2 regions of the Streptomyces sp. NPDC057854 genome follow, and region 2 is predicted to be linked to the other one. Evidence: riboswitches for the same ligand, from Rfam matches in the RefSeq annotation. Region 2 holds a riboswitch; the other holds the start of a gene.
What was found. A riboswitch is a leader RNA that binds a small molecule or an ion and turns the genes downstream of it on or off. The one in region 2 is predicted to bind glycine.
Positions count from the first base shown of each region.

Region 1: linked by a shared signal. The riboswitch ahead of gcvT (glycine cleavage system aminomethyltransferase GcvT) and the one ahead of gcvP (aminomethyl-transferring glycine dehydrogenase) in region 2 are both predicted to bind glycine.

Region 1 is NZ_JBHVMF010000005.1:46,797-51,804, forward strand. Features, by position in the region: gene glyA (serine hydroxymethyltransferase) at 1-346, opposite strand, end outside; gene gcvH (glycine cleavage system protein GcvH) at 371-754, opposite strand; gene gcvT (glycine cleavage system aminomethyltransferase GcvT) at 832-1,947, opposite strand; glycine riboswitch at 2,100-2,201, opposite strand; gene ACFVQZ_RS09620 (AAA family ATPase) at 2,373-3,029, shown strand; gene ACFVQZ_RS09625 (enhanced serine sensitivity protein SseB) at 3,137-3,877, shown strand; gene ACFVQZ_RS09630 (enhanced serine sensitivity protein SseB C-terminal domain-containing protein) at 3,975-4,769, shown strand; gene ACFVQZ_RS09635 (ABC transporter substrate-binding protein) at 4,996-5,008, shown strand, end outside.
Region 2 is NZ_JBHVMF010000004.1:299,466-304,473, reverse strand. Features, by position in the region: gene ACFVQZ_RS09400 (DNA polymerase IV) at 1-1,390, shown strand, start outside; gene ACFVQZ_RS09395 (PRC-barrel domain-containing protein) at 1,421-1,792, opposite strand; glycine riboswitch at 1,906-2,005, shown strand; gene gcvP (aminomethyl-transferring glycine dehydrogenase) at 2,185-5,008, shown strand, end outside.

The DNA.
Region 1 (5,008 bases), on a different contig from region 2:
TCGTGTCGCCCGGCTGGGCGATCGCGAAGAGCGCGGCCTGGTTGGCGGAGGCGCCGGAGTGCGGCTGCACGTTGGCGTACTCGGCGCCGAACAGGTCCTTGATCCGGTCGATCGCGATCTGCTCGGCCACGTCGACGTGCTCGCAGCCGCCGTAGTAGCGGCGGCCCGGGTAGCCCTCGGCGTACTTGTTGGTGAGGACGGAGCCCTGGGCCTCCATGACCGCGACCGGAGCGAAGTTCTCCGAGGCGATCATCTCGAGGGTGGACTGCTGGCGGTGGAGCTCGGCGTCGACGGCGGCGGCGACGTCCGGGTCCAGCTCGTGGAGGGGAGTGTTCAGAAGCGACATGAAGCGATCCCTAGGGGGTCTCGGTCAGCCTGCGGTGAAGGCGGTGTACTCGTCGGCGGAGAGCAGGGCCTCGGCCTGGCTCTCGTCCGACAGGCGCACCTTGAACAGCCAGCCGCCCTCGAACGGGGCGGTGTTCACCAGCGCCGGGTCGTCCACGACGTCCTGGTTGGCCTCGACGACCTCACCGGACACAGGGGCGTACAGCTCGCTGACGGACTTGGTCGACTCCAGCTCGCCGCAGGACTCGCCCTCGGTCACGGTGTCGCCGACCGCGGGAAGCTGGACGTAGACGATGTCACCGAGGGCGTTGGCCGCGTGCTCGGTGATGCCGACCGTGGCGACGCCGTCCTCGACGGCCGACAGCCACTCGTGCTCCTTGCTGTAGCGAAGCTGCTGGGGGTTGCTCATGGCCTGATTCTCCTGGATCGGGGGAGTGCGGATGTACGGGGGTCTTGCGGGGTGAGACGTTTCGCGAGACGAACGCGTCACTTCTGGCGCTTGTAGAACGGCAGCGCGACGACCTTGTACGGCTCGTGGGTGCCGCGGATGTCCACGCCCACGCCCTCGGTGCCGGGCGCCGCGTGCGCCGCGTCGACGTACGCCATCGCGATCGGCGCGCCGAGCGTGGGGGAGGGGGCGCCGGAGGTGATCTCGCCGACGACCTCGCCGCCCGCGACGACCTGCATGCCGGCGCGCGGGACGCGGCGGCCCTCGGCGACCAGGCCGACCAGCTTGCGCGGCGGGGCGGTCTCGGCGCGCTCGGCGGCGGCCTCCAGCGCCTTGCGGCCGACGAAGTCGCCCGGCTTCTCGAACTTCACGACCCGGCCGAGACCGGCGTCGAAGGGGGTGAGGGAGGTGGTCAGCTCGTGCCCGTACAGCGGCATGCCCGCCTCCAGGCGCAGCGTGTCGCGGCAGGACAGGCCGCACGGGATCAGGCCGGCGCCCGCGCCCGCCTCCGTCAGGGCCTTCCAGACGCCCTCGGCGTGCTCCGGCTTCAGGAACAGCTCGAAGCCGTCCTCGCCGGTGTAGCCGGTGCGGGCGATCAGCGCCGGGACGCCGGCGACGGTGCCGGGGAGGCCCGCGTAGTACTTGAGGCCGTCCAGGTCGGCGTCGGTGAGCTGCTTCAGGATGCCGGGGGACTCCGGGCCCTGGACGGCGATCAGGGCGTACGCGTCGCGGTCGTCGCGGACCTCGGCGTCGAAGCCGGCCGCGCGCTCGGTCAGGGCGTCCAGGACGACCTGGGCATTGGAGGCGTTGGCGACGACCATGTATTCCGTCTCGCCGAGGCGGTAGACGATCAGGTCGTCGAGGATGCCGCCGTCCTCCCGGCAGATCATCGTGTAGCGGGCGCGGCCGTTGCCCACCGTGGAGATGTTGCCGACCAGGGCGTAGTCGAGCAGGTCGACGGCCTGCGGGCCGGTGACGGTGATCTCGCCCATGTGGGAGAGGTCGAAGAGACCGGCCTTGGTGCGGACGGCGTTGTGCTCGTCGCGCTCGCTGCCGTACCGCAGCGGCATGTCCCAGCCGGCGAAGTCGGTCATGGTCGCGCCCAGGGAACGATGCACGGCATCGAGGGCGGTCAGACGGGGGGTGGTGCTCATGATGGACGTGGCTCCCGGGTCCCGAAGGCGGAAAACATGACAGGCAAGGACGTTCCTCCCCATCTGTCATGGAACCTGAGAGGTTCACCGGGGGCATCCCCGGCTTGCACCTTGGGTGGGGACACGACGGGCGTCCCGCTTTTCAGATCTGCCTCATCCACGCGGTACGGGGCCTGAGAGATTCAAGGGAGGGACTTGCTCCTTCGGCGCCCGGACGGCCCAGGGCCGGTCCGGAACTCTCCCGCGCGGATTCGAGCGGCCGGTATGCGGTTGTACGGCGCTGCGCGCGCCTGGCGCGCACATCATCGCACGCGGTGTCCGCGCCGCAAATCGCTTGTCTCGGATTACCGATTCTTTACACTTCGTGGGCAAGGGTCTCTGAGGTCGCCCGGTCCGTCTCCCGGGGCCCGACAGGGGGAACAGCGATGAGGATCCAGCACTCAGGCGTCGTCGCCGGCGACGCCATACCGGCCCAGCGGGCCCGCGCCCGGACCGCCCGCGGGCGCGTCGTGCGGGACCTGCGCGACCGCGGCGGGCGCGTCCCGCGCGCCCTGACCTTCGCCGCCGGCGACGTCGTCGTCGTCTCCGGGCTGCCCGGCAGCGGCAAGTCCACCCTGCTGCGGCGCACCGCCCAGGGCCGCGGCATCGACTCGCAGGACACCCGCGAGCGCTGGGAGGCCCGGATGCCCCGCCTGCTGCCGTACGCGCTCTACCGCCCGCTGGTCCGAATCGCGCACTACGCCGGGCTGCACCGGGCCCTGCGCTCCGGCGCCGGGGTCGTCGTGCACGACTGCGGCACCCAGTCCTGGGTGCGCGGCTGGCTCGCCCGCGCCGCCGCCCGCCGCGGCCGCGCCCTCCACATGGTCCTCCTCGACGTCGACCCGGACACCGCCCGGGACGGGCAGCGCGAGCGGGGCCGCGGGGTGTCCGCGTACGCCTTCGCCCGGCACCGCAGGGCCGTCGGCCGGCTCGTCGCCGCCGTCGAGGCGGGCCGGCCGCCGCGCGGCTGCGCCTCCGCCACCCTCCTCGACCGGGACGCGGCGACCGCGCTGCGCCGCATCGGCTTCCGCGAGCCGGGCTGACCGCCGGCTGCCCGGAGGCGGGTTCTGGTCACAGCCGGGGCGGGGCGGCGTTAGGGTGCTGCGGGACGGCCGGGACCAGGGCCGTACGAGAAGGGGACGGAACCGCCGTGGACGTGACGTGGCCGGGCAACGAGCTGGAGGAGGCGCTGGCCGCCGCGCTCGGGGAGCCCGCGGCCGGAGGCCGGCTCATCGAGGTGCTCGGCCGCAGCCAGGTCTGGGTCCCGCTGCCCAACGGCGGCGGCCCCGACAGCGCCGACCTGGACCTCGCCACTCTGGAGATCGGCGGCGGCGCGTACGTGCCGGTCTACAGCTCGCAGGAGCAGTTCCTCGCCTGCGTCGGCCCGCACATGTCCTTCGCCGTCGCCCCCGCCCGTGACTTCGCCCGCGGTCTGCCCCCGCAGCTCGGCATCGCCGTCAACCCCGGCGGCACCGTCGGCGTCCCGCTGCCGCCGCCCGCCGTCGCCGAGCTGTGCCGGGTCGGCCGCACCGCCCTCGACGGTCCCGCGACCGGCGGCCGGGTCCGGCTCTTCGAGCCCGACTGGCAGGACGACCCGGTCGACTTCCTCGCCGCCGCTGCCGCCGAGTTCGAGGCCACCGGCGTCGTCGCCACCGCCCGCCGCACCCTCGCCAGCGTCGAGGGCACCGAACCGGCCCTCTTCGTCGGCGTCCAGCTCACCGGCTGGGACGGCGTGGACCGCAACGCGCCGCTGGACGCCCTCGGCCGCGCCCTCGGCCGCGTCGAGGTCGCCTGGCCGGTCAACCTCATCCTCCTCGACATGGCCCAGGACCCGGTCGCCGACTGGATGCTGGAACGGGTGCGCCCCTTCTACCAGCGCACCGCCGGCTGACCCCGGCGCTGTCTAAGCTGGACCGACCGAGACCGATCCACCGAACCGAGCCGTGACCGAGCCGTACGACACCGAGGACAGAGGGGCGGGACCCAGGGTGAGCGCGTCAGGGGGCGCCACGACCGGACAGGTCGAGCACATGCTGCGCCAGGTGGCGCCCGGACGCTACGACGCGTACGAGGGGCTGCTGCACGCCCTGGCCGACGGCGAGCTGTACATGCTGCTCTGGCAGGGCGCCCCGGGGTCGCCGGAGGCCCAGTACGGCAACATGGAGGTCGACGGCCACGGCTACGCGCCCTGCGTCACCTCGCCCGGCGAACTGGCCGCCTCCGGCTGGCAGCGCGCCCACGAGCGCACCACCGGCCGGGAGATCGCCCGCGCCCTCTACCCGGAGCGCTGGGGCGTCTGGCTCAACCCGCACGCGCCCGGCGGCGGCGTCGGCATCCCGTGGGCCGATCTGCGCCGGATCGCCACCGGCCTCGACCGGATGCCCGCCGGACCGCTCCGGGTCTCCGAACCGGCCCTGGAGATCCCGCAGTTCTACGCCCAGCTCACCCAGAACGCGCACCGGACGCCGGCCGTCCGCTCGCTCCGCCGCGGCTGGGTGCAGCCCGCGCTGGGGACTCCGTACCTGGTCATCGGCCTGGACCTGTACGACGGTTCGGCCGCGACCGTCGACGAGGTGCGGGCGATGATGCGCCAGTCGATCAACGCCGTGCCCGAGGGGCTGCCGGTCTCGACGGTCGCGCTCTCCGACGCGTACGACCCGGTGGCGCTCTGGCTGCGGGCCCACGCGCGGCCCTTCTACGACCGCGAGGCGCACGGCACCCCGTCCCAGCATGCGGGAGCACACCGTCCGGGATACGGCTACCCGCCCGCGCGGCGCGGCTGACGCCCGCTTCGTCCCCGTCACCCCGCTCTGGCCGAAATCCCTTGCCAGAGCGGGGTTTTGCGTCCGCTTGCGGACGCTCCGGGCGCCGATGTCCGGCAACCGCCCGATTTGGTGACTGTCCGGGTCTCAGGTTGGTATCACCGCTATGCGGACTGTTCTCTGCGCCGTCACTCGCCAGTAGCGTTCGGCCGGTCAAGACCACACATGGCGACCCAGGGGTGGACCCATGCGCATACTCA
Region 2 (5,008 bases):
GAAGCCGAGCCTGCGCGGGAAGCCGGTCGTGGTCGGCGGGCTCGGGCCGCGCGGTGTGGTCGCGACCGCGTCGTACGAGGCGCGGCGCTTCGGGGTGCACTCGGCGATGCCGATGGCGCAGGCGCGGCGGCTGGCGCCGCACGCGGCGTACCTGGTGCCCCGGTTCGCCTTCTACCGGGCGATCAGCGGTCAGGTCATGGAGCTGCTGGCGCGGCTGTCGCCGCTGGTGGAGCCGCTGAGCCTCGACGAGGCGTTCGTGGACCTGGAGGCCGGCGGGCTCGCGGACGACAGCGCGAGCGCGCGGGCGGTGGGGGAGCGGCTGCGGGCGGAGATCCTGGCGACGACCGGGCTGACCGGGTCCGTGGGGCTCGCCGGGTCGAAGATGCTGGCGAAGATCGCCTCGGAGGAGGCGAAGCCGGACGGTCTCGTGCTGATCGAGCCGGGCACCGAGCGGGCGCTCCTGGCGCCGCGGTCGGTGCGGATCATCCCCGGAGTGGGGCCGGCCACCGGTGACCATCTGCGGCGGGCCGGGATCACGACGGTCGCCGAGGTCGTGGAGGCCGGCGAGGACGAGCTCGTACGGATCCTGGGGCGGTCGCACGGGGCCGGGCTGTACCGGATGGCGCTGGGGCACGACGACCGGCCCGTGGTGGCGGAGCGGGACGCGAAGTCGGTGTCCGTGGAGGACACCTTCGACGTGGACCTGCACGACCGGCTGCGGATCCGGCTGGAGGTGGAGCGGCTGGCGGAGCGGTGCGTGGCGCGGCTGCGGGGCTCGGGGCACTCGGGACGGACGATCGTGCTGAAGGTGCGCCGGTACGACTTCTCGACGCTGACCCGGTCGGAGACGCTGCGGGGGCCGACGGACGATCCGCTGGTGGTGCGGGAGGCGGCGGAGCGGCTGCTGGAGCTGGTGGACACGACGGGCGGGGTGCGGCTGCTGGGGGTCGGGGTGAGCGGGCTCGCGGACTACACGCAGGAGGACCTGTTCGCCCAGGCCGAGGCGGAGGCGGCGGGGGAGGCCGAGGCCGCTGCGGCCGGGGCGGGGGCCGGAGCCGGTGGCGTCGCCGGTGCGGCGGATGCGGCGGATGCGGCCGATGTGGCGGACGTGGTGCCCGCCGCGCCGGCGACCGCCTCCGAGACCGCGGTACGCCGGTGGGCGCCGGGCCACGACGTGCGGCACGCGGTGCTCGGGGCCGGCTGGGTGCAGGGCAGCGGGCTGGGGCGGGTCACGGTCCGGTTCGAGGAGCCCGGCGCCACGGCCCCGGGGCGGGTGCGGACCTTCGCCGTGGACGATCCGGAGCTGGAGCCGTCGGACCCGCTGCCGCTGGTGCCCGGCGGGGTGACGGGGGCGGAGGCGTCCGCCCCGGTGCTCCAGACGGGTGAGTGACCACTCTGCGCCGACGGGGCGGCGCGGGGGTCACGCGGCGTCGTCCTGGCCCGCGAGGCGGCCGAAGTCCGGGATCTGCGCGGGCGGGGGCGGGAGGGTCAGCTGGTAATGGCGGTAGAGCTGGAGCTCCTGCTCGGGGGAGAGGTGACGGCCCACGCCGAAGTCGGGGGCGTCCTTGATGAGGGAGCGCTCGAAGGGGATGTGGAGACCGTCGTCGGCCAGTTCGCTCGGCTCCAGGGGGACGAAGGCGTCCCGGCTGAACAGTCCGGTGCGCACGGCCGCCCACTCGGGGACGCCGGTCGCGTCGTCCAGGTACACCTCGTCCACGGTTCCGATCTTGTGTCCGTTCCGGTCGAACGCCTTGCGGCCGATCAGGCTGCGCGGATCGATGTCGGTCTGCACGGTCCCTCCAACTGGTCGCAACTGCACTACACCCCTACGAAAGGGCACATCCTGGATGTCGGCCACTTGAGCGATGACGGCGACAACCGCGCTGGTAGGCTGGCTGTGGCTGTCGACACCGTGCGGGAGAGTCCTCCGGAGAAGGTTTCCGGGGGCGCCGAAGGAGCAAATCCTCCCCGGAATCTCTCAGGCACCCGGTACCGCGCGGGCGAGGTCACTCTGGAAAGCAGGGCGGGAGTCCGACGGCCCCCGCTCTCACCGACGGTGAAAGCCGGCGTGCCCGCGGGCGTGCCGGTGAAGCTCTCAGGTTGAGATGACAGAGGGGGAGGCCGTCCGGGCACCCGCGCCGTGGTGCCCCTCGCAGGTCGTGACGACCAGGAGGCCCCCGCATCATGACCGCCAACCGCACTCCGCTCTCCGAGCTCGAACAGGGCATTCCCTTCGAGCAGCGGCACATCGGACCCGACGCCGAGGCGCGGGCCAAGATGCTCGCGCAGGTCGGGTTCGGCTCGCTCGACGAGCTGACGGCCGCCGCGGTGCCGGACGTCATCAAGAACGCCGAGGCGCTGGACCTGCCCGGCGCCCGCACCGAGGCCGAGGTCCTCGCCGAGCTGCGCTCCCTCGCCGGCCGCAACCAGGTCCTCGCCCCGATGATCGGCCTCGGCTACTACGGCACCTTCACGCCGCCCGTCATCCTCCGCAACGTCATGGAGAACCCGGCCTGGTACACGGCGTACACGCCCTACCAGCCGGAGATCTCGCAGGGCCGCCTGGAGGCGCTGCTCAACTTCCAGACGATGGTCGCCGACCTCACCGGTCTGCCGACCTCCGGCGCCTCCCTCCTCGACGAGGGCACCGCCGCCGCCGAGGCCATGGCGCTCTCCCGCCGGGTCGGCAAGGTGAAGAACGGCGTCTTCCTCGTCGACGCCGACGCCCTCCCGCAGACCATCGCCGTCATCGAGACCCGCGCCGAGCCCACCGGCGTCGAGGTCGTCGTCGCGGACCTGTCCGACGGCATCCCCGCCGAGGTCGCCGAGCGCGGCGTCTTCGGCGTCCTCCTCCAGTACCCCGGCGCCTCCGGCGCGGTCCGCGACATCAAGCCGCTGATCGACGCCGCCCACGAGCTCGGCGCGGTCGTCACCGTCGCCGCCGACCTGCTCGCGCTCACCCTGCTCGCCTCGCCCGGCTCGCTCGGCGCCGACATCGCCGTCGGCACCACCCAGCGGTTCGGCGTCCCGATGGGCTTCGGCGGCCCGCACGCCGGCTACATGGCCGTCCAGGACAAGCACGCCCGCTCCCTCCCCGGCCGCCTCGTCGGCGTCTCCGTCGACGCCGACGGCAACAAGGCGTACCGTCTCGCCCTCCAGACCCGCGAGCAGCACATCCGCCGCGAGAAGGCCACCAGCAACATCTGCACCGCCCAGGTGCTCCTCGCCGTCATGGCCGGCATGTACGCCGTCTACCACGGTCCGGACGGTCTGAAGCAGATCGCGCAGCGCACCCACCGGTACGCCGCGATCCTCGCCGCCGGCCTGACCGCCGGGGGCGTCGAGCTCACCCAGGGCGCGTTCTTCGACACGATCACCGCCCGCGTGCCCGGCCGCGCCGACGCCGTCGTCGCCGCCGCCCGCGAGGCCGGCGTCAACCTGTACCGCGTCGACGCCGACCACGTCTCCGCCTCCTGCGACGAGACCACCGGCCGCGAGCAGCTCGCCGCCGTCTGGGGCGCCTTCGGCGTCACGGCGGACGTCGAAGCCCTGGACGCCGCCACCGAGGACGCCCTCCCGGCCGCGCTGCTGCGCTCCGACGCGTACCTCACCCACCCGGTCTTCCACGCGCACCGCTCCGAGACCTCGATGCTGCGCTACCTGCGCCGCCTCGCGGACCGCGACTACGCGCTCGACCGCGGCATGATCCCGCTCGGCTCCTGCACCATGAAGCTGAACGCGACCACCGAGATGGAGCCGGTGACGTGGCCCGAGTTCGGCCAGATCCACCCCTTCGCGCCGATGGAGCAGGCCCAGGGCTACGCCACGCTCATCACCGAGCTGGAGGAGCGCCTGGCCGAGGTCACCGGCTACGACAAGGTCTCCATCCAGCCCAACGCCGGCTCGCAGGGCGAGCTGGCCGGTCTGCTCGCCGTCCGCGCCTACCACCGCGCCAACGGCGACGAGCAGCGCACCGTGTGCCTCATCCCGTCCTCCGCGCACGGCACCAACGCCGCCTCCGCGGTGATGGCCGGCATGAAGGTCGTCGTCGTGAAGACCGCCGAGGACGGCGAGGTCGACGTCGAGGACCTGCGCGCCAAGATCGCCCAGTACCGCGACGAGCTCGCCGTGCTCATGATCACGTACCCGTCGACGCACGGCGTCTTCGAGGAGCACGTCGCCGACATCTGCGCCGAGGTCCACGAGGCCGGCGGCCAGGTGTACGTCGACGGCGCCAACCTCAACGCGCTGGTCGGCCTCGCCAAGCCGGGCCACTTCGGCGGCGACGTGTCGCACCTCAACCTGCACAAGACCTTCTGCATCCCGCACGGCGGCGGCGGCCCCGGCGTCGGCCCGGTCGCGGTGCGCGCGCACCTCGCCCCGTACCTGCCGAACCACCCGCTCCAGCCCACCGCGGGCCCGGAGACCGGCGTCGGCCCGATCTCGGCCGCCCCGTGGGGCTCCGCCGGCATCCTGCCGATCTCCTGGTCGTACGTCCGCCTGATGGGCGGCGAGGGCCTCAAGCACGCCACCCAGGTCGCCGTCCTCGCGGCGAACTACATCGCCAAGCGCCTGGAGCCGCACTACCCGGTGCTCTACACCGGCCCGGCCGGGCTCGTCGCCCACGAGTGCATCGTCGACCTGCGCCCGCTGACCAAGGCGACCGGCGTCACCGTCGACGACATCGCCAAGCGCCTGATCGACTACGGCTTCCACGCCCCGACCATGTCCTTCCCGGTCGCCGGCACGCTGATGATCGAGCCGACCGAGTCCGAGGACCTGGCCGAGCTGGACCGCTTCTGCGACACGATGATCGCGATCCGCGCCGAGATCGAGAAGGTCGCCTCCGGCGAGTGGCCCGCCGAGGACAACCCGCTGCGCAACGCCCCGCACACCGCGGCGGCGCTCGGCGGCGAGTGGGACCACGCCTACGACCGCGACACGGCCGTCTTCCCGGCCGGCGTGTCCAAGGCCGACAAGTACTGGCCGCCGGTCCGCCGCATCGACG